3 regions of the Sporosarcina sp. FSL K6-1508 genome follow, and region 3 is predicted to be linked to each of the others. Evidence: riboswitches for the same ligand, from Rfam matches in the RefSeq annotation. Region 3 holds a riboswitch; each other region holds the start of a gene.
What was found. Region 3 has a riboswitch for preQ1 ahead of queC (7-cyano-7-deazaguanine synthase QueC). Riboswitches for the same ligand answer to the same signal wherever they lie in the genome.

Region 1: another riboswitch for preQ1. It lies ahead of MKZ11_RS02435 (QueT transporter family protein); the one in region 3 lies ahead of queC (7-cyano-7-deazaguanine synthase QueC).
Region 2: another riboswitch for preQ1. It lies ahead of queF (preQ(1) synthase); the one in region 3 lies ahead of queC (7-cyano-7-deazaguanine synthase QueC).

Annotation. Positions count from the first base shown of each region.
Region 1 covers NZ_JBBOXF010000001.1:552,769-563,028, forward strand. Annotated here, with positions in the region: gene MKZ11_RS02395 (MIP/aquaporin family protein) at 1-294, shown strand, start outside; gene MKZ11_RS02400 (CPBP family intramembrane glutamic endopeptidase) at 538-1,425, shown strand; gene MKZ11_RS02405 (DMT family transporter) at 1,495-2,397, opposite strand; gene MKZ11_RS02410 (ABC transporter ATP-binding protein) at 2,529-3,521, opposite strand; gene MKZ11_RS02415 (ABC transporter ATP-binding protein) at 3,514-4,542, opposite strand; gene MKZ11_RS02420 (ABC transporter permease) at 4,557-5,480, opposite strand; gene MKZ11_RS02425 (ABC transporter permease) at 5,477-6,415, opposite strand; gene MKZ11_RS02430 (peptide ABC transporter substrate-binding protein) at 6,589-8,277, opposite strand; PreQ1 riboswitch class I at 8,526-8,570, shown strand; gene MKZ11_RS02435 (QueT transporter family protein) at 8,578-9,078, shown strand; gene MKZ11_RS02440 (excisionase family DNA-binding protein) at 9,146-9,376, shown strand; gene MKZ11_RS02445 (BCCT family transporter) at 9,686-10,260, shown strand, end outside.
Region 2 covers NZ_JBBOXF010000001.1:2,533,561-2,543,820, reverse strand. Annotated here, with positions in the region: gene MKZ11_RS12685 (diaminopimelate dehydrogenase) at 1-66, opposite strand, end outside; gene MKZ11_RS12680 (hypothetical protein) at 83-1,189, opposite strand; gene MKZ11_RS12675 (MFS transporter) at 1,353-2,519, shown strand; PreQ1 riboswitch class I at 2,547-2,590, shown strand; gene queF (preQ(1) synthase) at 2,678-3,175, shown strand; gene MKZ11_RS12665 (queuosine precursor transporter) at 3,193-3,834, shown strand; gene MKZ11_RS12660 (DUF488 domain-containing protein) at 3,897-4,442, shown strand; gene recQ (DNA helicase RecQ) at 4,501-6,279, opposite strand; gene MKZ11_RS12650 (hemerythrin domain-containing protein) at 6,482-6,907, opposite strand; gene MKZ11_RS12645 (OsmC family protein) at 7,082-7,534, opposite strand; gene MKZ11_RS12640 (S66 family peptidase) at 7,662-8,681, opposite strand; gene MKZ11_RS12635 (SpoVR family protein) at 9,119-10,260, opposite strand, start outside.
Region 3 covers NZ_JBBOXF010000001.1:3,059,699-3,069,958, reverse strand. Annotated here, with positions in the region: gene MKZ11_RS15445 (BglG family transcription antiterminator) at 1-1,093, opposite strand, end outside; gene MKZ11_RS15440 (hypothetical protein) at 1,597-1,890, opposite strand; gene MKZ11_RS15435 (vWA domain-containing protein) at 2,211-3,653, opposite strand; gene MKZ11_RS15430 (AAA family ATPase) at 3,669-4,853, opposite strand; partial or broken gene MKZ11_RS15425 (DUF6744 family protein) at 4,819-5,166, opposite strand; gene MKZ11_RS15420 (hypothetical protein) at 5,610-6,113, opposite strand; gene MKZ11_RS15415 (alpha/beta hydrolase) at 6,265-6,894, opposite strand; gene MKZ11_RS15410 (hypothetical protein) at 7,244-7,684, shown strand; gene MKZ11_RS15405 (YxcD family protein) at 7,672-7,962, shown strand; PreQ1 riboswitch class I at 8,220-8,263, shown strand; gene queC (7-cyano-7-deazaguanine synthase QueC) at 8,271-8,936, shown strand; gene queD (6-carboxytetrahydropterin synthase QueD) at 8,933-9,358, shown strand; gene queE (7-carboxy-7-deazaguanine synthase QueE) at 9,355-10,062, shown strand.

The DNA.
Region 1 (10,260 bases), 2.5 Mb from region 3:
ATTGGATTGTCACTAGGAGGAACAACCGGCTTTGCGATTAATCCCGCGCGTGACTTAGGTCCAAGAATTGCACACTTTTTCTTACCGATCCCTGGAAAAGGGTCATCTGATTGGCGTTATGCTTGGGTTCCAATTGTTGGTCCATTACTTGGTGGGGTATTTGGAGCTCTTTTTTATCAACAAGTGTTCAGCGGGATAAATTCTGTGGAATTTTGGATTATAGGTGTAATTTGTATTATTACAATTCTAAGTGCATATTTCATGAACAAGATGGGGAAAACTCAACAAATATGAATGCAGTCCATTAACCATTAGATAACCCAAATAAACGTGAATAAACACCCCCTGCAACAAATTTGGTTAGTGTCTAAACCGACTAAACAGGAGGGTGTTTTCTAATGGAGGTAACAACATGCATACGATGGATTATGGGGCTTCTATTCACTCGTTTTATCCGTTCTTAAACTGATTGTCACTATTTTCACGTTCTAAAGACTCTGCAAAGTCATACTACTTCAGTCATATTGGAGGGCTAAGATGTTTAAAAACCCATTTGGCCAAATTAGGGCTGGCTGGCTCATATTACTAGCTTTTGTTGCGATGCTAATTGTTCAACAGTTATTCTCACTTCCCGGAATACTTCTATTAATTTCAACTGAAGCACCTTTTAATGGAGAGTCTGGTTATCTCGATATACAAACTGCTTTGGATACACATCCCTGGATTTCCCTTTTAGTCCAAGGCGGTGGTACAGCCGGAGGAATAGTAATCACTCTTTTATTATGGCGTTTTTTAAATAAGGGTTCGTTGAAAGAGCTTGGCTTTAGAGGCTCGATGAAAGACTTATGGTTTGGACTTTTTCTTGGCGCCTTATCGATTATCGTGATTTTTATTATATTAATGGCGACTGCCAATATTTCGCTCATTAATTCATTTTCAAATCCTCATTTTTCAATGTTTACGGTTACTTTTCTACTTATGTTTATTCTCGTTGGCATCTTTGAGGAAATGTTTTTTAGAGGTTATGTTATGTCCACCATGGCAAACAGAGGGAATAATAAGTGGGTTATCTATGTGGCATCCGCCTTGATTTTCAGCATAGCGCATGGTGCAAATCCGAATGTAAGTATTTTAGGATTAGTAAACATTGCTTTGGTCGGAATTTTATTCGCTTATATGTTTAACGCCACGAATAGTCTTTGGCTACCCATTGGTTACCACATTACTTGGAACTACTTCCAGGGGAATGTCTTTGGTTTTGCGGTAAGCGGTACAGCACCGAACGGAATCTATAATGTTGAAATAGCTGAGGGACATGATTGGTTGACAGGCGGTGCATTTGGTCTGGAAGGTGGACTACTAGCAACGCTACTCATCTTGACCGGCTTTATCGCCACAAGGTTTTATGCTAAATGGACAGATTAAAGAAATACGGAAGGCCCCTAAAGCCCCCTATATATCAGTTTTCCTCAGTGTCCAAACAAACACGATTATTCAAACGATCGTGTTTGTTTGGGTACCTGTCACCTGAACAACTTTTTCCTTCCCACTCAACGTCAATACAAGAATACCGCCCAGCAGCATTGCAACACCCATCCACGATGTCCCATTCAGTCGCTCACCTACGACAAGCACACTTAAAATCGCTGCAGTAAGCGGTTCAGCAAGTGACAGCGTGACTGCTGACGATGAAGGAATCCTCTTCAACCCAGCGGAGAACAGAATATAGGCTATACTTGTCGTTGCAATTCCAAGATATAATACGACAGATATTCCGCGCCCCGTCATAAGCCCCTCCGTTTCGAATAAAAATAGAAATGGTAGGAGCATTATTGCACTCATCGAAAAGATAACCGCAACGGCAGGTACAGGATCCACCTTGTCGAGTACGTCTTTATTGACAAGGGTATAAAACGCGAACAATATCCCAGCTCCGAGTGACATTGAAATCCCCACAGGATTGACGACGATTCCGCCTTTATTTAAAAAGAGCAATACACACCCGATAATCGCCAGTATAGTCGCCATGATCCACACCCGGGTCGGGCGTCGTTTCAATAGTAACCATTCAATGATTCCGGAAAAGACAGGAGCACTACCGATCGTAACGACCGTACCAATTGCTACTCCTGTTAATCTGACAGAAGAAAAAAATAAATATTGGAAAATAGCCATCGAAACAGCCGCATAAAGAGTAGACTTCCACGGCCAATTCCGAAAATCAATTTTACGCATAATAAGTAAAATAAACAATAATGAAAAACCGCCTACAGCGAGTCTCGATGCTCCCACTGCCAACGGATGAATTGTTTGTGGCATAAACGTTTGTGCGGTGCCGGTCGTTCCCCAAAGTACCGCCCCCAACAACACAACTAGATATGAAATACGCTGTGACACAGTCATCCCCCTCTTTCTCTATATAGAAGATACCATACAAACTAATTTTTCACATTTTGAAAATAAGCTATCTCTCAGCTCCTAGACAATAAAAAAAGTAAGGCTCATCGTCACAAGATGAGCCTTACTTTTCATTCCATTGCTTTGTATTCTTCAGCGTACAGGTGGCATGCCACCCAATGGTCTTTCTTATGCTCTTGTAATTTTGGTTCTACTTTGCTGCAAATACCCATGGCAAGTGGGCATCTTGTTCTAAATCGACATCCGCTTGGTGGATTAATCGGGCTTGGTATGTCTCCTTTAATCATGATTCTTTCCCGGGTCCGTTCTACTTTAGGGTCAGAGATAGGTATCGCACTTAACAAGGCTCGAGTATAAGGATGCAAAGGGTCCTCATACAATTCGTCACTTGTAGCTATTTCAGCCATGCTTCCTAAATACATCACGCCCACACGGTCACTTATATGTTTAACCATGGACAAATCATGTGCAATAAACAAGTACGTCAGTCCTCGTTCAACCTGTAGCTTTTTCAGCAAGTTTACAACTTGTGCTTGAATGGACACATCCAGTGCTGAAATTGGTTCATCGGCTACAATAAACTCCGGATCTACCGCTAAGGCCCGAGCGATACCGATTCGCTGACGTTGACCGCCACTGAATTCGTGCGGGTACCTGTTACCGTGGTCACCATTCAGTCCAACCGTTTCCAGCAGTTCATTAACGCGGGCTGTACGTTCATTATTGTTCTTTACCAATCCATGAATATCAAGTCCTTCTGCCACAATATCTTTTACCGTCATTCTCGGATTCAAGGAAGCATACGGGTCCTGAAAAATCATTTGCATGCTGCGGTTAAATTTCTTTTTTTCTTTTTTGGATTTTCTGGCGTGAACATCTTCGCCATGAAATTTCACTTCTCCCCCACTTGCCTCGTAAAGACGCATAATGGTACGCCCCGCTGTAGATTTACCACATCCTGATTCTCCAACTAGGCCGAATGTTTCTCCTTTATAGATATCAAATGTAATTCCATCTACTGCTTTTAAAACATTGCTACGGTCCATTTTGAAGTGTTTCTGCAATTGTTTGATTTCAAGTAATTTTTCTCGCTCCTTACCCATGAACATTCACACCTCCGACAACCGCCGATTCTGGCACTTCTACGTTTAGGGCACGCTCATCCAATAACCAACATGCTGTTTTTTGTGTTTCTGATAGTTTCGTATACTCTGGCATGTGATTTTTACATACCTTCATTGCATATGGGCACCTTGTAACAAAAGGACAGCCTTTGGGCGGATCAGCCAAATCTGGCGGGGAACCAGGAATGACTTGCAGTTCTTCTTTCCTGCTATCCAGCTTTGGCATCGAACCCAACAACCCCCACGTATAAGGGTGTTTTGGATTATAAAATATTTCATCGACAGTTCCTGTCTCAACAATCTTTCCGCCATACATGACAGCAACTCGGCTTGCTGTATTGGCTACAACACCCAAGTCATGGGTAATGAGGATGATTGCTGTACCTATTTTTTGCTGTAAATCACGCATTAACTCTAGAATCTGAGCCTGAATCGTTACGTCAAGTGCAGTTGTTGGTTCATCAGCAATCAGTATTTTGGGATTGCAAGCTAAAGCGATTGCTATCATCGCCCGTTGTCGCATGCCACCCGAATATTGATGAGGATATTGATTTATCCGTTTTTCAGGGTTCGGAATACCTACAAGTTTCAGCAGTTCAAGACTCCGTAGATTCGCATCTTTTTTGGTCATCTTTTGGTGTTTGATAAGCCCTTCAGCAATCTGCTTTCCTACAATCATCGTCGGGTTGATTGAGGTCATCGGGTCTTGAAAAATCATACTTATTTCTTTCCCGCGAACGTTCTGCATTTGTTTTTCTGATTTCTGTATTAAATCTTCTCCATTGAAGAGAATTGAGCCACTAACATACTTACCGGGTGGCGTGGGAATTAAGCCCATAATTGAATAGGCAGTAACACTTTTTCCTGATCCCGACTCTCCAACAATGGCCAAAGTCTCCTTTTCGTTCAATTCAAATGAAACCCCGCGCACGGCTTGTACATCTTTTCCGTACGTTTCAAATGATACAGCAAGATCTTTTATCTCCAATATTTTTTTCATTGCGGTAACCCCCTTTATTTGCGCTCTTTGGGATCCAAGGCATCTCTTAATCCATCTCCAATGACATTAAAAGCAAGTATCGTCAAACAAATGAAAAATGCCGGGAAAAAGAGTTGGTACGGATAGTACTGGAACGAAGATAAAGCATCTGATGACATCGTCCCCCAACTAGCACGGGGTGCAGGTACACCCAAACCAAGATAACTTAAAAATGATTCAGTAAATATTGCGGTTGGTATAGTTAATGTTAATGTCACGAGTATTGGGCCAAGTGTATTAGGTATCAAATGCCGAAATAACAACCTGGAATTACTTGCACCAAGAGAACTGGACGCCAATATATATTCCTCGGACTTCAATTGCATAACCTGTCCACGTACAATTCTTGCCATACTAATCCAGCCAGTTATGGTCATCGCAATGATCATGGTCCACAGCCCTTTTGGCATAATGACCATTAATAATATAACGACCAACAAATACGGTACACCATACAAAATATCGGCAATCCGCATAAGGTATTCATCTACTTTTCCACCGAAAAAGCCGGCCACTGCACCCCAAACAACCCCGATTACCAAGTCAATTAGAGATGCCATCAAACCAATAAATAACGAAATTTTCGCACCATACCAAGTTCTTGCGAACACATCTCTGCCTAGGTTATCTGTACCAAACCAGTGGTCAGCTGATGGTGCTTTATTCGCATTCATTAAATCGGTTTTATCGTAGGTTTGACCTGAAATCGGTTCGCCGATAAAGGCCATAACTGCCAGTAATATAATAACGACTATCCCAAATAGGGCCAGTTTGTTTTTTCTGAAACGACGCCAAGCATCCTTCCAGTAAGATGTACTATCCCCCACAATTTTTTCAGATTCCGCATGATCTACTATCAATGCTTCAAAATCAGTATCCTCTAGTTGTACGCGTGTCATTGGAAATTAGCCCCCTTTCCCGTTACTTTTATCCGCGGATCAATCAACCCGTAAACAAGGTCGACAATCAGAATCGAAACAAGTAAAAGGGCACTAAAAAACACAGTAGTTCCCATGATGACGGTGTAATCCCGATTTGTAATGCTGACCACGAACTCATTGCCTAAACCAGGAATGGCGAATATTTTTTCAATGATAAAACTTCCTGTTAATATTCCAGCAACTAGCGGTCCTAAGTACGAGACAACCGGCAATATAGCATTTCGCAGTGCGTGTCTATAAATAACAACGCGCTCTGATAAGCCTTTTGATTTTGCGGTTTTAATATAATCCGCATTCAAAACTTCCAGCATACTGGAACGCATTAACCGAGCAATAAAAGCCAGTGGTGTTGTCGCCAAGGCAATCGCCGGTAATATCGTATGCGCAAACGACTCAAATCTAGCAATTGGTAACGCTTCCAATTGAATCGAAAATATATATTGCAGGACAGTCGCCATGATAAAGCTGGGTACTGATATTCCCAATATCGCTATAACCATGACTGTGTAATCACCCATTTTATTATGTCTTATGGCAGCTATCACACCAAATAACACACCTAAAGCCAATGCAATGAAAATTGCCTCCAGTCCCAAAATGAGAGAATAGGGGAAACTTCGTTTTATAATATCAGTAACTTCCTGACCCTCATATTTAAAGGAAGGTCCAAAGTCTAATTTGGCAGCATTAATTAGATACTTAAAATATTGTTCGTGCATGGGATCGTTCAGTCCATACGCTTCCTTCATTTGCGCTTCAATCGCAGGAGATGTTTTCCTTTCTGATGTAAATGGCCCTCCCGGCGCTAATTGCATTAATGCAAATGTGATTGTTACGATAAAAAATAGTGAAAGAAAAATATAGGCAATTCGTTTAATCAAGTATCTAGCCAAGTGATAACACCTCCATAACCCTTTGGATAAAGTGAAACTTCAATCAAAGGAATCAGTTTCTAGTAATGGCAAGTCTATTTCTTTTCTAAACTAAAAATAGGGGTGAAAATAAATCACCCCTATGAATCTTATGAATATCATTAGATTTTCAACTCAAAAAAACATATTCCTATTTATTCAGCGTCAATATAGCCCCACTTGTACTGAACTAGACCCAGTGGTGATACTTCAACGTTTTTGACATACTCTTTATTTGTCCACACGTTTGTATAGAAGTAGACTGGAGCTAATGGCAACTCTTCCATGAAGATGCCTTCTGCTTTACGCAACATCTCCTCACGGGCAGCAACGTCTGTTTCTACTCTAGATTCTTTCAGTAATGCCTGGTAATCGGCATTCTCCCAATTTGTATAGTTGTTTCCTCCAACTGTTTCGAAGATTTCCAAGAAGTTGATTGCATCGTTAAAATCGGCAATCCAACCCATACGGCCAACCTGGAAGTTGCCTGAACCCATGGAGTCAAGATATACAGCCCATTCTTCATTGTTAAGCTCAACGTTAACGCCTAGGTTCTCTTTCCACATATCTTGTACTGCTTGTGCAATGGAACCATGTGCTTCACTCGTGTTGTAAGAAAGCTTGATCGTAGGCAATTCAGTCAGACCCAATTCTTCCAAGCCCTTAGCCAAGTACTTCTTCGCTTCTTCTGCATCATTATCATTAAAGTAACCGGTTGCATTCTCTTCAAAGATAGAAGGTGGCACCAATGCCATCGCGGGCTGTTGCTCCGCCTGCGTGATATTCGTTACAATACCTTCACGATTGATTGCCATTGCAAATGCTTTACGAATATTTACATTTGTAAACGGTGCTTCCTCTACGTTAAATGCGTAGTAATAAACGCCGGCGAGTGGAGAAATATTCAGTAGTCCCTTTTGCTTATAATCTGGAATAGCTGCCAACGGAATAGAATCTGTCGGTGAACCCAACCAATCCAATTCACCTTGGTCATACATTTGTTTTGCAGTATTCTCATCATCAATCATAAGCATATTAATCGTTTCCAGTTTAACTGTGTCCGCATCCCAATAATCAGGGTTTTTCTTAAGCACAATGATATCCTTATGCTTCCAAGATTCCATTAGGAAAGGACCATTTGTTACATAGTTGTCGGATTGATCCTGAGCCCAACCAGCGTTGCTTTCCGCTACCTTCTGGTTAACAGGGAAGTACGTATAAAACGCAGTTAGTTCAAGGAAATAAGCTGTCGGTTGTTCTAATTCGACGACCAATGTATGATCATCCTCTGCCGTGATAGCTACATCGTCCAGAGAACCACCCTTTTCTTTGGCAGCTTCTGCGCCTTTGATCATATATAATTGGTATGCATAATCTGTCTCGGCATTGGCAGGATCTAGTACCCATTTCCATGCATACTCAAAGTCCTGTGCGGTTACAGGATCACCATTTGACCATTTTGCATCTTGGCGAATTTTGAATGTATACGTCAAGCCGTCTTCAGACATTTCGGCGCTTTCCGCCATCGCTTCTTCTACTTCTCCTTCTTGGTTGACACGCATTAAACCTTCAAATGTTTGGTTCAGCACTGCACCTGAAGTAGTGTCAGTCGCTAAGCCTGGATGTAAAGAAGGCGGTTCTGACTTAATATTTACACTTAGCTTCTGTTCTGGTGCTGGTTTAGCTTCCTCTGTCGCATCAGACTTTCCAGCATCCGTCTCTTCTGTTTTACTAGCATCTTCTTTCTCTTTGCCATCCCCTTCTTCGTCTCCGCTGCAAGCAGCTAGAAACAAACTCATAGCAAAAACCAAAACTAGAAGTAAAGGCCACCTTTTCATACTCATAAATGAAGTTCCCCCTTATTCTTTTTTGTTTTCGGTAAACTGAAAGTTCACAATTCACCTTAGAAGTTATTATACTACCGATTAATGAATATTCCAATACTTTAAAAAACATTCTATTTTCCGACATTTTTCCTCAATATCTTACAAATAAATTGATAGCAGAATACTTTAGGCGTTTCAAAATATCTAGAATAATTTATCACATATACAAAACGGTGGGTGTATGCTATTCTGTTATGCAGGCTTTTTAACACGTGGTTCGTAACCATCCCACGCAAAAAAACTAGGAGGAAATGAATAATGAAAGTAAAAACATTAACAACAAACGGAATTATTGCGGCTTTATATGTCGCCGTCACCTTTTTAATCGCACCATTCGGATTTACCCTTATTCAATTCCGTATTTCAGAGATATTTAACCATCTCGTCGTTTTCAATAAAAAGTATATTTTTGGTATTGTAGTCGGTGTATTTAGTGCTAACTTGCTATTTTCACCAGTAGCGGTTGATATTATTTTCGGAGTACTGCATTCAGTAATCGCCCTCTCAATAACGATCTTTTCTGCAAAGTTCATTAAAGGCATCTTCAAACGAATGCTTTTTAACACTATCGTCTTTACGCTCACAATGGTAATCATCGCATTTCAACTTAGCTTTTTTGCAGACATCCCAGAATTTAATGGACTTCCGTTTCTTATCATCTACCTAACACTTGCAATTGGAGAATTTGTCGTTATGGCTATCGGAATTCCTATCATTCACGCTCTGAATAAACGTCTGAACTTCGAAAAACTTATTTAACATAATCATCCTCTCCATTTCACTGCTCATAATTGAAATAGAGGGGATTTTTCAGGGAGATGTATCGATGTATATCACAATTCAAGAAGCTGCTGAACACCTTGGCATGCCCATCGAACAAGTCCAAAAGTATGTGAGGGAAGGCCGCATCCGCTCCGTTCATGACGGCAAGCAATTCCTTATTAATAAAGATCAGTTCGGACTCTATTTGGAACAGCTTGAACTATTGAAACACCAAATCGACGAATGGCGTAACGAGCCGATTCCGCCCGATCGCGATATTAAAGATGAAGATTGAAAAACAGCTGAAGACACAAATGTCTTCAGCTGTTTTGCGATAACTCTTAGATTGGGTTGCAGTAAAGTTCTGTCCATTCCCTATTTAATATAGAAAGAACTCCACCATTTTCTCAAAAAAATCATCTAACTGTTTTACATCAATCCATAATCAATAAAAGCTCTATGCTAATAACTATACGCGACACAGCGATATGAATGGAAAATACTATAAAGGGGAATACTTTATTCACTGATTGGTTGCTTTCATTTTACTTTACTAGTATAGTTAGAAGCTGTTTCGAAATTAACTGCTCCACGAGGGGGATTCATGAAGAAAATATCAAATGTCTTTTATATCACAATCGGTCTGATTATTTTGACCGTCGGGTATGGCGCGTTAGCACCTGAAAGTTTTGAAGCGGTCACAACAAACGCCAAAAACTTTGTTGCATCGTCTTTCGGCTGGTATTATATGCTACTCATGTCATTTATGTTAGCACTCAGTTTCTTTTTCATTGTTAGTCCGTTTGGCAAAATCCGACTTGGAAAAGATACGGACCGGCCACAGTTTTCGACAGTTACATGGATTGCTATGCTGTTTTCTGCCGGAATGGGTATCGGGCTCGTCTTTTATGGGGCTGCTGAACCGTTATCGCACTTCGCGATCAGTCCTGCTTCGGAAGATCCAAATACGGATGCGGCGTTCAAAGAATCATTACGTCAGTCTTTCTTCCACTGGGGGATCCATATATGGGCCATGTACGGGGTCATTGCATTATCTCTAGCCTTCTTCCAGTTCCGTAAAGGGGAACCGGGATTAATTTCAGCAACATTGAAGCCGATATTCGGTAAAAAAATGGTTGGCCCTTGGGGTACTCTCGTCGATGTACTTGCCGTTTTCGC
Region 2 (10,260 bases), 530 kb from region 3:
ACCAATTGCGGATTCAACACCACGTCCCAAATTTCCGTAACCTGCAATTCCAACTCTGATCGTCATCGTTATATTTCCCCTTTCAATCTCTTGCATTCAGTTTCAGCAATTTATGGTATAAGTTTATCTCTTTATTGGTCATTTTTCTATATAACTCGTCTGCTTTCACAAGAAAATCTTCATCAATCGCAACGAACCCATAGCTACCGCCAGTTTGTCTCAGCACAGGAAGGCCTTCGTACTGGAGCGGATAGCCGCTGTCCTCACGAATAAATCCTTTTAACGAGTTCATATATTGCAAAATTTCACTATGCACTTTTTCATTGCCATACATCGATTCTGATGATCTAAAGATAAACGTCGTCGTCTCACCGTATAAACCCGTTCCGCTTGGATCCGCTACATTTTCTGCAATCCATCCAGTAAACTTGCCTTTGACACCTAGACGGTTAATCTTATCAAAAGCTGTACGCAGAATTTTTATTTTCATCAAAGATAAATCTAGCTCTGTCCCCAACTTCCCATTATCAAAATGCATGACCCATCCGGTGGTCGTCATTTCACGTTCTGTTAGGCTTTCCAGCTCGATGAATGGTCCGGATTTTCTGGGTTCGTCACTATACAGTTCTGCGAAAGTGATTTGCAGATCTTCTTGGACCGCTTCCGGCATGTTTACAAGCAATTGCTTTTCGATTGTGAACACTTCATTCATAACTCGTCCAAAATAGAATGGAATCTCTTTTTGAACACTGATTAATGCAGCAGCCAATCTCGATTTCTCGTCATCAATACGGATATTCAGCATAAATGGAATCGTATCCACCCGACCGTCACTCTTCCAAATAATTGCTTCCATCACTATCCTATCAACGGATGATTGCGCATGTTTCACCGTAATACCCGCTTTGATGACTTTCTCCAAATCGAAATGATCGGTTTGAATGAACAATTCAAGGGAAGTATCTGCTTTGATATGCGGGATTAGTGACGCTCCTGCGGCGAATGAATTGTGAACACCCATATATTCAGGTCGCTTCAAATCTACCGCTGGCTTATTTAACAAATCCCTTGCATAAAACGGTTCGTAATAATGCTCCAAGTCAAGCTGAACGAAAATATATTGCTTTTCGATTTCATTGACAATTTCAGTATCGTCTTGCTTTTTAAATAAGTTTTTAAGAAAGCCCACTCACCGTTTCCCCCTTTATCCATTCATATATTTCATTAATCTTATCGTTATCCTTCATTAATTGCCAAAGAATATGTATTGTTCACAATCTGTCCTTTTCCCCTTAGGTCTAAAAAATGCTAAAGTATACTAGGGTATCTATCATTTGAAAAGAGGCTTTAATATGCGCGGTTTTGTTTATCTTATTGTATTTTTCTCGTTTTTTGATTTATTTTCGCAACTGCCCGTGATGAGCCCGTTTGCATTATCACTTGGTGCAACGCCATTTTTGGTCGGACTTGTGGTCGGTATGTATTCATTCTCAAATACAATCGGGAATATCATTTCCGGTTTCATGACTGACAAAAGAGGACCGTTCCTCATACTCGTATTGGGTCTGTTCGCATCAGCGTTATCCCTCTTCTTTTATACAGTCGTATCCGGTCCGATGTCACTGCTTGGTGTCCGATTTGTCCATGGTTTCATGGAAGGCTTGATTGTCCCTGCGGCTTTCACTTTTCTGGCAAACCGTGCAGAAGAATCGAAACGTGGTAAAAGTGTTGCAATTTCAGGTGCATTTGTCGGAATGGCTGCAATTGTTGGTCCGGCGTATGGCGGAATTGTTGCTGCTAAAACAAGCACGCCTTTCATTATGACGGTCAACGGCGGCATCATGATGTTACTGGCAATACTTGCATTCTTCGTTCTTCGTTCGTTTACATATGTGCGAAAACAATCTTCACAAAAAGCGGAAAATTTTCGGGTCATCCACCTATTCCGCCATCCTGGAATGGTCAGAGCATTTGCAGGAGCGTTCTTTTTAATGTTTTCACAGGGTGTACTTGCCCTTGTCCTGCCTTTAAAAGTTGAGTCGCTTGGATTTGATACAAAAACAACCGGTATTTTGCTGAGCACATTCGGTGTAGTCGCAATTCTGATCTTTTTATTGCCGATCAATCGGATATTTGACCGGGTTCGGCCAGTTGTGACACTAGCATTCGGTATATCACTTATGGGAGTGAGTATGTTGTTCCTGAGCCAAATCGAGGAATTGACTAACTTGTATCTAGCAATGGCTATTTATGGTGCAGGATTCGCTTTCCTGTTTCCATCCATCAATTCACTGCTGATCGATTCATCTTCGGCTGAATTCCGCGGGAAAGCATATGGGTACTTTTACGCGTTCTTCTCGATTGGTGTGGTTGCAGGATCAGGTGTGATTGGTCTTCTGAATCTGGACTTCCAAGGGGCTTTCATGTTGACAGGGTTCATCTTGCTGGCAGTCGCACTATATACTCTGATCGGATTGAAGAAAAAAGGGTCTATTGACAAATCATCTTCAGTCGTTTAATGTCAGAGACGAAACGAATAACCCTGTTCGGGAGAGGTTCATAGCGACCCTCTATAAAAAACTATGGATGACGGAATCTACGCCATGTCCATTCGACATGGCTCTTTTTTTCGGCGCCTATGGACCTCCCTGACAAATTATACGGGAGGTTTTTTTAATTGGCTGGAAGAGATGAATCAACATTGACCGACTTAACTTTGCTCGGCAATCAAAACACGAAATACTTGTTCGAGTACAATCCCGACATTTTAGAGGCTGTCGACAATATGCATGTGGAACGCGATTACTTCGTCAAATTCAACTGTCCGGAGTTTACATCACTTTGTCCGATGACGGGCCAACCCGATTTTGCTACGATGTATATCAGTTTCGTGCCGGATAAAAAACTAGTGGAAAGTAAAGCACTTAAATTGTATTTGTTTAGTTTCCGCAATCATGGTGATTTCCATGAAGACTGCGTCAATATTATTATGAATGATTTAATTAACCTGATTGAACCGCGCTATATCGAAGTGTGGGGGAAATTCACTCCACGTGGTGGGTTGTCAATTGACCCTTACTGCAACTACGGCAAACCGGGAACGAAATATGAAGAAATGGCAGAACACCGTATGATGAATCACGATATGTATCCGGAAAAAATTGATAACCGATAAGAAGAGGTGTAGCAACTATGCTTTATTATTTGAATGGGCTTTTCGTCGGATTATTGATTTTGTCCAATATATTGGCAGTGAAATTATTCAGTATCGGCGACTGGATTGTATTGCCGGCCGCTGCACTTATTTATGTTTGCACCTATCCGCTCCTGGATGTCATAACAGAGGCCTACGGAAAAGAAGCCGCTAGAAGAACCGTCCTAACCGGGTTTATTGCACAGCTTTTCGCAATCCTTTTCATCTGGATTGCAATTAAGTTACCTGCAGCACCATTTTACGAACATCAACAATCATTCGAAACGATTTTCAGTGCAGGCTTCCGTGTGACAATCGCGAGTTTGGTTGCTTACCTTATAAGCCAGAACCTCGATGTTGCAATTTTTGATAAACTAAAAAAACGACATGGCACAAAGAAATTATGGATCCGAAATAATGCATCCACGATGGTGAGTCAGCTAGTCGATACGGCGATTTTTATATCGATTGCTTTTTATGGCACAATGCCGCTAGGTGTTTTAATCGGAATGATCTTCAGTCAATATATCTTCAAGTTTATCGTCGCCATTCTGGATACACCAATTGTTTATGCACTTGTTGCAATCTGCAAAAGAACAGAGAGAAAAGAAAAGCTCAACATGGAAAATGTCAGAGCTTAATACAGTGAACGTTTACCCCTCCCTACTTTGTGGAATTAAATAAGTAGGGAGGGGGTTTTCTTATGGATATTTTTACGGTTGGTCATTCTACACATACAAAAGAAGAATTTTTGGAACTGCTAAATGACGCAAAAATAGAGACCCTTGTTGATGTGCGCGCATTTCCCGGAAGTCGAAAATTTCCACACTTCCATAAAGATGAAATGAGCATCTGGTTGCCTCATTCTGGTATCTCATATGTACATAATAAAGAACTTGGCGGCAGAAGAAATAAATCCAAGACAGTGGACGATGAAATAAATGATGGGTGGAATAATCAATCCTTCCATAACTATGCAGACTATTCCCTTGAATGCGAATTTCTAAAAGGGCTTACACAATTGAAGGAGTTAGCCTCAAAAGACAGAGTGGCATATTGTTGTTCAGAGCGCCATCCGGCACGCTGTCATCGTTTATTGATCAGCAATCGGCTTTCGTTGAACGGATGGTCTGTTCTTCATATCCTTGATGGTTCTAAAGGGGTAACTGAAATCGTTGAACATAAACCTGGTCAATGGGGAGCGCAACCTGAATTACGTAAAGATGGATCAGTTGTGTATCCGAACTAAAAAAGAGGCAGACTGCATCCCGATTGGAAATGTAGTCTACCTCCTTTATTCACGATCATTAAACGTTTTGCATCTGGAAATTTTTGATTTCTTCCATGAAAGCTTCTCCATATCTCTCCAACTTTGCAAGCCCTACACCATTGACTTCGAGGAACTCATCATTCGTGATTGGCATCCTTGCCGCCATATCTCGCAATGTTTTATCTGAGAATACGACAAATGGCGGTACACCCGCTTCTTGAGCCAATTTCATACGAAGTGTACGAAGCTGGTCGAATAATGGATCATCGTTCGCAACTTGCACTGTAATAACCGATACTTTTCGGTTGACGGTCACTTTGCCAGTTAGCACATCTTTCCCCTGTTCACTGACGTAAATGGTTGGAAATTGACCATTTTCTACCCCCAAATAACTTTCCGAGATGATGAACTCAATGAAGTCGGAAATATCTTTTGCGCTGCGCCCTTTCATCAAACCATATGTCGTTAATTTATCGAAACCGAATTCAATCACTTTCTTGTTCCGGGAACCTGTTAATACTTGTGCAATCATCGCCTTGCCAAATCGTTGGCCCATTCGTATCACACAGGATAATACTTTTTGAACGTCTTCAGTGACGTCCACACTTTCCCGTGTGTCGGTACAATTGGCACAGCGGCCGCAGTCCACAACATTCGTCTCTCCAAAATACATAATAATGAACTTCTGAAGGCATGTCTCTGTATGACAATAATCAATCATTGACTGCAATTTTTCAAGCTCTGCTGGAATTCTACTTTGGTCTTGCGATTGATCAATTAAGAAACGTTGTGTCTGAACATCTTGTGATGAAAACAGCACTGTACAAGCACTATCCAGCCCGTCACGGCCTGCACGTCCTGCCTCCTGATAATAACTTTCCATGTTTTTCGGCATCTGGTAATGGATGACGTAACGGATGTTGGATTTGTCGATGCCCATGCCAAATGCATTCGTCGCAACCATGACAGCAGCTTCGTCATTTAAAAAGCGGTCTTGTCCAGACTGGCGTTCAATATCCCCCAGTCCCGCATGATATTTCGCAACTTTTACCCCACTTTTTTGAAGGATGTCATGGACAGAATCGACAGCTTTCCGTGTAGCTGCATAAATGATTCCTGCTTCTCCTTCATTTTTTCGCACATACTCTTTCACGAATTTCTCGCGATCCTGACCTTTAACGACGGAAAAAGTAAGATTTGCCCTTTCAAAACCAGTCATTACCGTATTCTCTTCACTGATTCCTAACTGTTTGCAAATATCTTCCCGAACAGCAGGTGTAGCCGTAGCCGTAAGCGCAAGAATAACCGGTTTTTCATCAAATAAAGAAACAATGCTGCTGATATTTCGGTAACTTGGACGGAAATCGTGACCCCATTGCGAAATACAATGTGCCTCGTCGATGGCGACCATTGGAATTGTCATCCTCCGCAACTGATTTTTGAAAGACGGTGAGTCAAGACGTTCCGGTGCCACGTATAGAAGCTGGAATTCGCCTAGAACGGCTCTCTCCATCGTCTCAAAGTATTCCTCTGAAGACAGTGAACTGTTGATGTATGCAGCGGGAATCCCTACTTGATGAAGCGCATCGACCTGGTCTTTCATCAAAGAAATAAGCGGTGAAATAACAAGAACAGTCCCTTCCATCACAAGTGCAGGAACCTGATAACAAACGGATTTTCCGCCTCCGGTCGGCATAACACAAAGCGTATCCTTATTTTGCATAACACCGCGAATTACTTTTTCTTGCCCTGTTCTGAAAGAAGGATACCCAAAATACGTTGTCAATATTGATAAGGCTTTTTCGATTTGGACCATCTCCTTACTAGTAATCAATTTCAAAAGCGAAAGCACCTTAGATGAAAGGTAGCCTTATATCAGGCCCGCGACGCGGTATGCTTTATCGCATGCTGGACTGACGACAGTACGATGAACTTTCCAGACTCTTTATGATCCGAGCTCCTAAGTAGTAGAGCTTAGACGAAGAAAAAAGCACCGGATTATGGTGCTTGTTGTTGGTTTATTTTTCAAAAAGCATACGTTCTTCATCACGGCTATGTATTTCATTGACGACAAGTAAAGCATGAAATCGGTGAAGAACGCCCGGGCTCAAGTTCTCCTCTTCGCGCAATTGCTCAATGTCTCTTACAATAATTCGCAATAAATCGTGATCCCTAGTCAATTGAACGACCGCTTCTTTCAATTCTGGCTTCAGTTCCGCGACTTCGTCATAAAATCCTTGCTCTTCTGCATCCGCATGACTGATAACACGCGTCTTCCAGTATTCAATCAGATCATCCGCTGCCTGGTTCGCTAATTCAAGATCACCCTGCTTTAAGAAGTCCATCATACCGTCCGTCTTACCAACTGCTCCAGAAAGCCCGCCTTCATGAATTGCACGGTGGGAATGAAGTTGTTTAAGTGCCGGTCCAGCCATTTCAATCATCCTTTCGTCACGAGCATTTCTTTAAGAATACCAGATTAAGCAGTATATTGGAATGAAAGACCGTTCGTTTCTCGGCAAACTAAAAAGTCCCTGCTGCGATTGCGATCGCAGAGGAACTACATGTATAATACCAATTCGTTTGGCTGTGTGCGCTAGTAAATTGGTGAAGTTATATTAACCCTTTATCCAATTTGACGTTACAGGAACACCCGCATCGACAAGTAAATTCATCACAGGACATCTTTTTTCAACAGACTCTTTTAAGTGTTGAAGGCGCGCATCCGTTTCGTTTGTTTTGATAACAATATCAAAATCTACAGATTGAAAATGAGGCGATACGCCATCCACGCCCATCAATCCCTGTACATCAAGTGCACCAGCATTCTTAAATTCAACTGCTTCATAAGAAAAATTTAATTCTTTGGCAATGATTGAAATCATAACTGACGTACAGCCGGATAATCCAGCAAGCACATATTCAACCGGATTCGGCCCTTCATCGTTGCCGCCAAGACTCTTTGGTTCGTCGATGATGAATGGTTCAAACTCCCGGACCGAAATCTCGGTTTTTACTCCACTAATCCAAACGCCACTTGTTTCGACTGTTATTAACTGGCTTGTTGACATTTTAGTCACCCTTTCAAATCATAGTAAAACAATATGTTTTATTAACTATAAGAGAAAAGATAATAATCAGCAACAAGTTTTTCGACAATTCACAAATAAAATCCAAAAGAAAAAATATTTTTCCTTGCTATATAAATCTCGTCGTGACTGAGGCTTTTCCTCCTGCCACTTCGATTTCTGCAATTGCTCCATTAACGAACGTCATTTGGGGAGGCACATGCCCAATATCCGCATTGTAAACTACTGGAATTCCAGTCAGTTCCGCAAGCCTTTCCATTGCATCTACATCACTGAAACCACCTTTTGCCAATCCTGCGGCCGTTCTGCCGAATATGATTCCAGCTGCATCGTCAAACCATCCTGCATTATGCAATTGAAGAATGGAACGGTAGAAATCCGGCGCATCCATTTCACTATTTTCCAGTGCCCAGACGACTTTTTCACCCGCAATGAACTTTTCTTGAAACTTCTTCACATCACCAAAAGGAGTTCCGACCAAATGGCGGATTGTATCGATACAGCCGGACAAGAGACGGCCTTTAAACTGGACCGGTTGATTGCCGATTGTCTTCCACTCCGTCTCCGTATCCAGTTTAAAGACGTACGGATCCGCGGGTGCGTCATGTTGCCATTCGGACTGGTATTTTTCAGATGAATGCTGGACAATTGTGTCACCTGCGGAAGCAGTTAGCAGTTCAATAAATTTAGAGGTAACAGAATCCCATGCATCACTTCGCAAATCGACGAAATTCGTTCCATGGACTGTCGCGATACCAGTTAGTAGCGTAATTGGTAATAGCAACGTACTTGTATCTGAGTAGCCCATAATCCACTTAGGTTTCAATTCTTTAAAATCAATGAGCGGCAGTAATTCCAATAGAAAATGACCACCCCATGGAGGAATTATCGCACAAACTTCTTCATCCGCCATCATCTCCCTAAACTCTGCCAAGCGCATATCTTTCGGCGTCGATGTAAGCTTTTCATTCGTCCATACCGTTTCACCAAAATTTACAGCGTAACCTCTCTTTTCAAATTGATGTGCAGATTCTCTTAACAGATGATGCAATTCACTCTCAACGCCCGATGATGTTGCAGTAACACCAATAGTTTGTCCATTTTTTAGTGGGTCAGGATAACGGATCATCGTCAATCCCCTCTCTCGTTTTTAAATTTATCAATCAATTTCTACAATCATCCGTCTTTTCAATACTTCGGTCAACCTTAACTATATATATTGAACAATTGAATACCTATATTTACTGAGCAGGGACATCCCCTAGCAAGATCAGTGAAGTTTTTTATTTCATTAAATATGGTAAAAATAGTTCGTCTCGTATAAAAGCGTCCTGCGACTGATCACATTCCCTTGTCTACCGACCATAAATACCGTATGACCGATCAAATCTCCCTGTCTAACATCGCATGACCAATCATATCTCCTCGTTTACCGTCCATAAATGCTCCGAGACCGATCAATATCTACCCCCTCTATCCAGCAAGCGTCTATAGTTTAAACATAAAAATACCCCAAGACCGAAAATCCAGTCGTGGGGCAACACTATTTTCACAATCAACCCTCACCTATACATACCGTCGATATACCTTGTTTCGATCATACGAATAGACAACTTGTAAATTCTCAACATTCGTTTCTATATGCACAATCCGTCCCCATAATTGATAAATATAAGGAAGCACACTTTCCAAATACTTCAAATCCAATTCCGTGCCTTCATACTTATGCACTAAATATAATTCTCCATTTCGCAAGTAATCCCCATTTTCAACAACGATATACGGAAAACCGCCATTTACACGCATGGAGACTAATTGATTTCTTATATCTTCATAATCTTTAGTGGTAATTTCATAATTGTTGCCCTTTTTTTCAAAAAGATATAAATCCTCTTGTTGGATCAATTCCTTCGTGACATAGTTTCGAATAAAAGAAATATCCGATTCGATTTCTCTCACTTCAAACATTTTCTCTCTTCCCGTGTTCGGTTTAATTCCTAACTTCTTCATTTTTTCTGTTGGATGATTGTATCTCTTTTCGATATCTTCGTATATTTTTAATCCAAGATAGTAGGGATTGATTGTTGTTTTTGAAGGTTGAATAACATTCGCGTTCAATGTAGCAAACTCTATTGTTTCTCCAGATGTTAAATTCATTTCCCTTAAAATCCGTTGATGCCAAAATGAGGCCCAACCTTCATTCATGATTTTTGTTTCAAGCTGCGGCCAAAAGTAGAGCATTTCCTCTCGCATCATCGTTAAAATATCACGTTGCCATTCTTCCAGTTCACGACTGTATTCTAAAATAAAGAGCAAAATATCTTTTTCCTGTGTCAGGGGGACTTTCTTTTCTTTTTGACTTGGTACGATTTTCTTCTCAGATACTTTTTTACCTAAATTCCATAAATCATCATAAGGGGTTTTTCGTATAACTTCTTCTTCAACCTTCTCATCCATGGCTTCAGCGGGACGTTGATACCTTAGTATAGAAGGATCTATATGTTCTTGAATCGCTAACACAGCATCTAAAAAATGCTCTACTTCGTCTTTGCCGTAAACCATTTCATAATTCGCAATACGTTCAGCCGTTGCCGTCATACTTTCTACCATGTCCTTCCTCGTGTTGGAGAAGCGGACATTATTTTTGAAAAAATCACAGTGAGCTAGAACATGGGCAACAATAAGTTTATTTTGAATCAGGCTATTCG
Region 3 (10,260 bases):
CTTCAATAGGTTTTAGTACTTCCTTTACAACTGTAAACAAATCATGATGCTCTTCCTTAATATCAGCAAGCAATGCATTTGTAATAGGTATTTTAAAGAGCATTCGGTAATAAGCCGGTTTAAAATGCAAATATAACGTTTCAATTGCTTTGTTTCTATCTAGCAACTGGATACACGCAAAACGTTCAAAACTAACAACAATTTGTTCCGTGATCTCAAGTAGCATATCAGTCCTAGTAGGGCTGACTTCTCCTTGACATATACCGAGTAGTTGGATCGTTAGAAAGGAAACTTCTTCAGAGTGGGTCGTGTACCCTAAACGTTGCTGAATCAATCTCGATACTTTGAAGGCTTTTTTCTTTTCTAAAAAACTCACCGTATCCGGATATATCAGCACCCATTTTTGTTGCTGTTGACGAATATGGACCATTTGAAGTAAGTAAATAAATTCATCCAATCTTTCTTCAATAAATGTGAATGAATATTGCCGTTCAAAATCCTTCAAAATTTGTTGATAAAGATTATATTGATTCTCGAACTGTTGCTCTTGAAATATAAAAGTGAATTTCTCATGTGCATGTGGCTTAACCTTCAACACCGAAATCGCCTTGAGCATCAAATTCCGCTTATCTTCTTCTGACCCTTTTAAATGATATCCTTGCTCACGTGTATAACGAATCTCAACTCGGAAATCGACACAAAAGCGATTGACCCGTTTTACATCTGCACTGACAGTGTTTTTACTAATTCCAAAAGTATTTTGGAAGTGAAAATTGGAGAGAGGTTCGCGTCTGATAAAGGTGTATAACAAGAAAATAATCACACGTTCTTCCTGATCAAAAGAAAATTGATTCGCCACAAAGTCTGTGCTGTTTTCTCTCCAAAAATTAATGACCTCAGTGGGTATCAGAATGCGGTCTGTTGAAATCCGGATGGGTGACACCCCCTCGTCACTTAAGAAGCTATTAATTTTTTCTACATCATATTGAAACTGACGTCCGGATAAGTTCAGCATGTCAATAAACCAGGATAGTTGCACTGGCTGCAATTTCATTAATTGGTAATATGTATTCAAGCTTCTGCTCTCCAACATAGCTAGCTCCCCCTTACAAAAACTATAAACGAAAACGCTTTCACTTCACATTACATTTGGTCACAAAAGTTGTCTAAGTCTTCGCACTGCATTGGTATTCAGGTTTCCATTACGCTTATTTTCAGATATAATTCCTCAATTATCCTTTACATTGCCCACTATAAGTTGAAGTATTGAATCCCGTGTAGAAATCGAGCGAAGGCGCATTAACAGGGGTAGCCTCTCGCCATAAGACTGGCGGTGAAGCTGCCTGGCATATGGCGGGAGGCTACCCTAGCACCGCAGCGGTTCAATGGAATTCTTCATCTCACCATATATAATAGAAGGAGTCCAATTCAGTTCCCCACTCTTTAATGAAGAGGTGATTTTACAGAGATTCAAAAACACCTCAGTCTATCGAATTTGCAGTCTGAGGTGGTTCTGGAATTTAGAATATGTCACCCTAACTATCGTATTCATAGCGACTAAAATTCACTTCACAATTAATTGTCCTAAACTTAATTTCACATATAGTTCAAGTAATGAACCTCGACTCTGTAAATCAAATGATCTATCTGTTTTTGCAGAAAAGGCTTCACTTTTCCATTATAATCCTCAAGTGATTTACACTCATAATTTTCATTTAGAGAAGCTGTATAACGACAAGTAATCTCTAAAGATTTTGTTCTGTTAGTAGTTGAATACCGCTCAGTTATTTCAATAATCTCCATATGTACAAGGTCATTCTTCATATAAGTATTTGATGTAGGCACTATGTCTTTTGACAAAAAAGATATAATTCCTTCCGCATAAATCATTCTACTTTCCCCCCCTCAATACACGGCCCAATTGGTACCATACTGATGCATTTTTACACATTTATTATATCATAGCCACTGCTCGGATTTGTTACTATGAGGATAGAGGGTGGTAGCAATTAGCGTCCATTTTATGGTAACTTTTATCTTGGATTTCGTTTTTTGTGTGCATTTCTATCCAAGGAAAAACAACCACCAATTCATCCAATTCTATAAAAAACCAATATGGATTAGATAAACATACACTTCTTCAATACCTATTTCATTCGCATATAATTGGCATGCATTATCCAATTAATGTCATGTATATGCACCCAAAATTAAATTTCAAATGCGGTAAAGCTTCCCTCGTCATTAAAATCTTTAACTTGGACCACTTTATCGGAAAACTGTGCAACAAAATTTGTGTTGCAACCTATTACGAGGGAAAGCACATTGAAGTCTTTCTCTTGTTTCTTTATATTGAATGCTTCTAGAAATGAGTCCCTTACTTGGTCTTCTCCATCTGTAACAAAAACTAGATCTGCTTGTTTAAAACGACTTTCGTTTATTATGTTCATTGCTTCGTCAAGTGGAAGTGCAAAGTTCGTTCCTCCACCTAAAAAGGTGCGAGCCAAACTAACCATATCAGAACCTTTAATTTTCCCTTTTTCATATTTATAGATTTGTGTACGTGTAGAGAATAATACTAAGCAAAAATCCCTTCGCTGCTTTCTTGCGATGGACATAAGGGCTAATATAAAACCTTTGGATTGGGTATCAAGTTTGTTCATACTACCTGACTGGTCTAGACAAAATACGATTGGACCCCTCTCCAATACTTCACGCCCTTTCTGCTCATATTGCATGGTCTGGCCTTCCACAAACCGACGAAGGAAATCGTTCTTCGTTATTGAATGCGTGTATAAGCCAAATTCCATCGGAAGCAACCTCTCAATATCGTTACCTAACGTAACTCCTCTTCTTTCCATGGATTCGCTATGTTTGGATTTCTGCTTTTTACGCGCGATCTGTTTGAACCGACCCGCCCAATCTGCTATTTCTTTCATCTTTTTATCAGAAGCAATTTTCTCAGCTAAAGATAGTTGGTCGCTTAAAGGAATTTTTTTCAAATCTGCATCACCACTCCCAGCAATTGAGCCACCAAGTAACGATTTCAGACCAACTTTCACCTGTTTTGTTTCTTGCATGGCTCGAGCCATTGCTTGTGAAAAGCTATGGCTGTTGTATAGAAGATTCTGTTGCAATTTCTTATTCAATTTAGCCATCGCTTGTATAAATTCATCATCTAACTTCTGATTGCCATCTCCACCCCATTCTTGTCTTTCCTGCTTTTGAAGTTGTCTTTGCATTGTATGGATTTCCCGCATCTGTTGTTGAAGGTCTTCATCTTGCACTTTTTGGTCAAGCAGCCATTGATTAATCTTCTCTCCGAATTTCACTGTGCAGATGGCTGAAGACAAATCATCCAATCGGGTGTAGCTCCGATAGATTTCAAAGTATTCATCCGCCATGATTCTTTCCATCAGTGATTTATTAACCTCAAGAACGCTTTCTACGTCCACTGACTTAATTTCCGGTTTCATCTTATATAAGGAAGCCCAAATATCAGCCAGTAATGGTTCGAATGTTGGCAACGCCGCTTCACCTGCTATCTTCTGAAGTCCTCGTGACATCTCAAAAATTTCTTGGAAACGTCTTTTATCGAATGCGTCCGTATTCATTACTGAACGATTATCATTGTGACTTCTAGTTCTTATCACGAAGAACACTCCCTTTCACATTTTAAAAAAGATGCCACTGGACTCACTATCGATTGTCTTATTTTCACTTTGATTATCAAAATCCATAGGTTCTAAAACACTGTCGAGGATTTCTTGATGCATTGAATTCACTTTATAAAGTAAAGCGTCGATTTCAGCCTCTCGACTTTGATTGTGTTTTTTAAGCTTATTCATTTCAGCCACTAAGTCTTTCATTTTTTGAGTTGCTTCCATTCCGGCATCTGTCGAATTATCCTGTTGTATGTAATAGAACACTTCATTTGCTTCATTTTGTATGGAATCGAGGGCCCGAGTTACAACATCTTGTGCGTGGCTACGAACAATGAATGACACCGCCTCCTTTTGGTCTAACGTATCCCATAGGACATTTTCAAGGATAACAATATCATCTACGTTCACGACTTGCCTTTGGTTAATCAACGCTTTCGCTTGTAGGACACTTAAACACTGCTTGAACCGTCTATCTGATGGGCGGACTCCTTCATCCCGCAACTCTGTACGAATCTTCGATAGGGTCTCGTATACTTCATCAGGAATGGCTACCATGTCCGTTAAAAACTGAAGTTCCACCAATTCTTCCATTGTTATGGATGGCATTTTCTGATGTTGTCCAGCACCTTTCATCATTGAAGCAAAATTCGTTTCATCTGCAATATAGTCAATTTCAAATCGTAAAAGAAAACGATCGAATAAGGCTTCAAGCCCTTCTCCTTCCTCGGGATATTCATTTGAGGCACCAATTACAGACATTAAGGGAACTTGAACTGGCGACCCGTCATTATAGAACAGCCTTTCATTAATTAGAGTGAGTAAACTGTTTAAAATCGCGCTATTCGCTTTAAAGATTTCATCAAGAAATACCAAATTTGCCTCTGGCATTTTTGTTGCCGTATTCCGCTTGTACACACCTTGTTCTAGGTCTTTCAGCGATAATGGACCGAATACCTCTTCAGGTGTACTGAACCTTGTCAGCAGCCATTGAAAGTATTTTGTGCCTTGTACAATCTTTGAGATTTCTACTGATAATGCGGATTTTGCAGTACCAGCCGGTCCAATCATAAGCATGTGTTGACGTGATAATATCGCTATCAAGATTGCTTCCACCACGTTTTCGCGTTCAAAGAACTTGTCATTCAGCGCATTTTTAATTTCCTCTAGTATCGAAAAATTGTTCGTCATAAATAATCCATCCCTTCATCTGTAATTTTTTATAATTAAGAATGACCGCATTAGCATATACAATGATTACTTTGACCTCTCCTATCCTAAGATTCCCACTTGTTTTACAATCACTGAGTTCGGCTTTAACCACATTTCGATTGTCGACTGGGATTTTAAAACCTTCACTGTTTTCGATGGATGATGTGAATTTAATTAGCTTTCCCAATTCTTCCAAAATCGAATCTGGAACAAAATATATTCCACAGTTTATACGCACAGGCGTACGCGTAAGGAGCTCTAGAGTTTTATTGACCATGTACTTTAATTGCTGAGCTGAATAATTTCCTTACAAAGCCCTTTTGCTGTTACGTTTTCGGTTATGAACGGCGGGCATGTATTTAAGATTAATTGACATGTGAATCGACTACCTTTCATATTTTTTAGAAATAAAAGCCCCCAAATTGTTAGATAGTGTCTAACAATTTTGGGGGGCGGTTCACTCATGAGGATTTCGTGTATTTAGTCATTATCAGTCGTGGCTTCGAGTTTTTCTGTTTGAAACTCCCTAAGTTTACTAGATGTGCAGACTTGAAGATTGGAGCCAATGTGAAAAACATTTTTGAAAGGTTAACATCCACAGTTATTTCGCACCCGCCTTAATTTCTGCAAAAAAACGTAGAAATATGGCCAATCCCACGGAAATCGACCTCGCTCGGATTTTAAGCCTTATTGTTCTATCATAAAATTGACTCAGTTGATTCGTATTTTAAACCGTTAACACACAACAATAATTTTATAAGGTGTCGTTTGGGCTGGAATACTTCTAGTGGTAGCGCCGTAGATAACAATCAGATTTCGGTTTGCAAGATTTCCAGTAAATGATTGCCCATTCTCCAAGAAAATTTGCGTATTTGGGGGAATATTTAATTTTAACATACCATCACTACTGACAAGTTGGCTGTTAAAATGGGCTGTTTTTACATTTTGATAGGGATTATCTTTTGCCATTACGATGGCTCGATATTGAGGAGGATAGATGAAAGGCACAGGTGCGTTTGCATCATAAAAACCAGTTATCTGATCACCAACTTTAACCATGACATGATCTACAAAATAAGTAGTAGGTGACACTACAAAATTCACTACATTGCCATTGCCATTGCCATTGCCATTATCCACAGAGATTAGTTTGTAACAACCAGTATCTTCACTATTTTGCCCAACCGGAAAATCACTAATCATGGTTACAATACCATTAAAAAATTGAAAGTTAATCATCCTTTTATCTCCTTCATAATTTAAATTCTGATCTATATAGACTATGCATTCATAGACAATCCGTGTAAGTGCTGACAACACAAAAACCAGTCATTTAAATGGCTGGTTTTTGTGTTTTACTTTATAAAATTGAAATCATGTCAGCCACTTACTAACTCTGACGTAAAAATTCTACAAGATTCTGATGATTCTCTGGCGTGACGCCATGGCCGTCATTGTATGTCTTAAAGGTAACATTCACACCTAAAGATTCGAGATACCCCTTACTTTCCACACCCCATTGAGGGGGAATAATATAATCATACTCCCCATGCGAAATAAAGATGTTCAAGTGATCAACGGACTGTTTCCTATAATCCGTTTTTACAAAGTCTGGTATATAGCCACTTAACGCCACAACGCCACGTATTACGCTGCCCATCGTTAATGCTAAAGACTGAGCAAGCACTGCCCCCTGACTAAAACCAAGCACATAAATTCGTTCTTCATCAAGCTCAAATTCCGCAATCGCTTCGTGAATAAATGCTTGAATATACGTGAGCACTTCATCAAATACAACACGAATTGGCTTACCTTCCTCTTCAATTGTAAAAAAAGCGTAGCCTGGATCAAATACAATAGGACCCCGCAAACTGAAAATATGATGGCTGTCTTTAAATTCTCTGACAAGCTGCGGCAAATCTTCCTCATTACTCCCCATTCCATGTAATAAAAAAATAGCCGGTTGCTTGCCAGCCGTCGCTTCTGGTGCTGTATGTATAAACGTAAATGGTGATTTCACTAATAACGCTTCCCTTCAAATCAAAGTATATTCATTTTATCATAATCATTACAGATGAACACTCAGCATAAAGAAAGACCAGGATTACGCCAATGAGGGAAATGTTTTAGAGTCATGTAAGATTAACTTGTGGACCATTAGTACCTTGACTACTAACGATTGATTTTAGATCAGTAATTTCTTATTTATTGGTAATATGTGAGATAGCTACTAAGTAATTTGAACACAACACTGAGGATATAAAAGTTAAACTTTCTTTGTTTTTTTTCTTAAATAGTTTAAACTATTTAAGGTGGTATGTACTTACTTACTCATAAAAATCTCATACCAAATTAATGGAGGGCATAAAATGAAAAAATTATTTGTAGCTTTACTGGTGATTACGCTTTTACTTTCACCTATTGGAAACTATGTTTTCAACGACCATACGACAGCTGAGGCGAAACCTTACAAGTCAGGAAAGAAAAGTTTTAACACAAATAATGATAGTAAGTTTAACAATTCAACTATCCAAAAGAAAAAAGATGTTTCTAACACAAAAAAATCCACAACAACTGCAAAGAAAAAAGGCGGATTCACGTCAGGTGGTCTTATGAAAGGGCTATTTATCGGTGGTCTTGCTGGATTACTATTTGGTAGTTTATTTGCGAACATGGGTATTTTAGGATCTCTTCTTGGCTTCGCAATCAACGCTATTGCGATCATCTTTTTAGTAGTTATTATTCGTAAAATTTTCGTCATGTTAAAAGAGAAAAAGAAAAAAGAAGAGATAAATCAATGGAGGAGTTAACTATTTCGGAGCAGGATATTATTAATGCAATCTGCGTTTATCATTCGCGCAAAAAGTATGTGACTCCTGAAGATGTTCAAGTGGAACTAATGTATGACGATAATGATGGATTTTCTGCGGAGGCTTTTGTAAATGGGCAACAGCAAATTCTCATTACTTACGATATAATTGCAGCTCTGCGTTTATGGCTCAAGGAATTTTTGAATAGAGACCCTTTCGCTGCGGGTATAAAACTACTTTTAGATGACAAGGAAGGTATTATTGCGGCAGTTCATTGAGACTGTTCAATGGAAATGAGTTAGTATTTTTGCACAAAAAAACAAAAAAATTAGACAAATAAAAACACTCCTTGAATCGAGTTCAGCACTTCGCTAAATCGATCATATATGGGAGTGTTTCTTTACTCTCTAGGCCTTTTTGTATTTTCTGAATTGTTTATAATTTGACTAGGTGACTGTCACCCCTTATTATTCATTTGTAAATCCCAATCCCCAGCCCAAACATTCTCTACCTATGCTATTATTAACATTGTTCAAAAAAAGAGGTTCGAAAACTCCCTCTCTAAAAAACTAAGGAGATGTTCAGTTTGAAAAATGAAAAAGCGGTTGTCGTCTTTAGTGGCGGCCAGGACAGTACGACGTGCCTATTTTGGGCATTGAAGAATTTCCGCGAAGTTGCAACGGTCACTTTCGACTATGGTCAGCGACATGTAAAGGAAATCGAGTGTGCTAGAGAAATTGCAGACGAGCTCGGAGTATCTTTCAAAGTGCTAGATATGAATTTGATTAACCAGCTGTCTGCGAATGCCTTGACGCGGGATGATATCGAGGTAAAGGAAGTGGAAGGTGAATTGCCGTCGACTTTCGTACCAGGTAGAAATCATCTGTTCCTTTCATTCGCCGCAGTTTATGCGAATGCAATTGGCGCTCGGCACTTAATTACAGGTGTAAGTGAAACGGACTTCAGTGGTTACCCAGATTGCCGTGATAATTTTATAAAAGCATTGAATGTGACGCTCAATTTGGCGATGGATGGGCAATTTGTCATCCATACCCCATTGATGTGGCTCGATAAGTCCGAAGTATGGGCTATGGCTGATGAACTTAATGCGCTCGAGTTTATTCAGAATAAGACACTTACTTGTTACAACGGAATTCCAAGCACAGGCTGCGGGGAATGCCCTGCCTGTGTATTACGGAATGATGGACTAGCTGTTTATTTATCCAACAAGTCTGTAGGTGTCTTTGAATGATGCAGCAATTTTATCCACAAGTTCAACATTCTTATCGTTTTGAACTGAACAAGGATATGCATTTTTCTGCAGCACATTTCATTCCAAGCGAAGATGCTGGTAAATGCCAAGTGATGCATGGGCACACGTATTTCTTAAATATAACAATTGGAGGCAATGAGTTGAATTCAATCGGGTTTCTGATTGATTTCAAAGAACTCAAAAACCTCATTCATGATAAATACGATCATTCTGTACTGAATGATCATCCTGAATTTAAGAACAGTTTTCCAACAACTGAGCTGCTAGCGGAACAGATCAGCAATTCGATTCAAGAAGTTCTCCAGACGACAAGCAATAAACCTGTGTGCCTTCAAGTTATTGTTCGGGAAACGCCGACAAGTTACGTTATTTACCGTCCGGAACGGGAGGTAAACGTATGAAGATCCCTGTGATGGAAGTATTCGGTCCGACTATTCAGGGTGAAGGAATGGTTATGGGACTGAAAACGATGTTTGTCCGAACAGCTGGATGTGATTATTCCTGCTCTTGGTGCGATTCCAGTTTTACGTGGGATGGCTCAGGAAAGAGTACGTCAAAACAACCGATAGAGATTATAGAGGAACTTAAGGAAATTGGGGGGCAATCATTTTCACATGTCACAATTTCAGGTGGGAACCCCGCCCTTCATAAAGGTATCGGAGAACTTGTCGATTTATGTCATGAACAAGGTTGGAAAGTTGCGGTCGAAACACAAGCATCTTTATGGCAGGACTGGTTAATAAAAATCGATGATATCACGCTTTCCCCAAAACCACCGAGTTCAGGGATGATAACTGACTTCAGTAAACTAGATTCATTTATGGAGAAACTGATTGATTCGAACACTAGCCTAAAAGTCGTCATTTTCGACGAGAAGGATTTCGAGTTTGCCGCAGTAGTTCATCTCCGTTATCCGGCGTTTCCTTTCTTTCTACAAGTAGGAAATGATGATTCGACGACAACTGATGATGCCCTTCTTATTTCAACATTGTTGAAACGATACGAGTGGCTCATCGAGCAAGCGATCTGCTCGCCGATAATGAATGACGTCAAAGTATTGCCACAGCTGCATACACTTGTATGGGGCAATAAACGCGGGGTTTAATTTTATAAATAAAAAATACCTGGCATCGAAACAAGTGAAATATGTTTCGGTGCAAGGTATTTTTAAATCACGCAAAGACACAGATGTAATATCTTGAATTACACCCATTATTCCTCTATAATATGAGAGTTGGGAAAACTTAAATATACGAAAATATTTTTGCGAACCTTTACTAATGCCTATTCTTCTATACCCGCT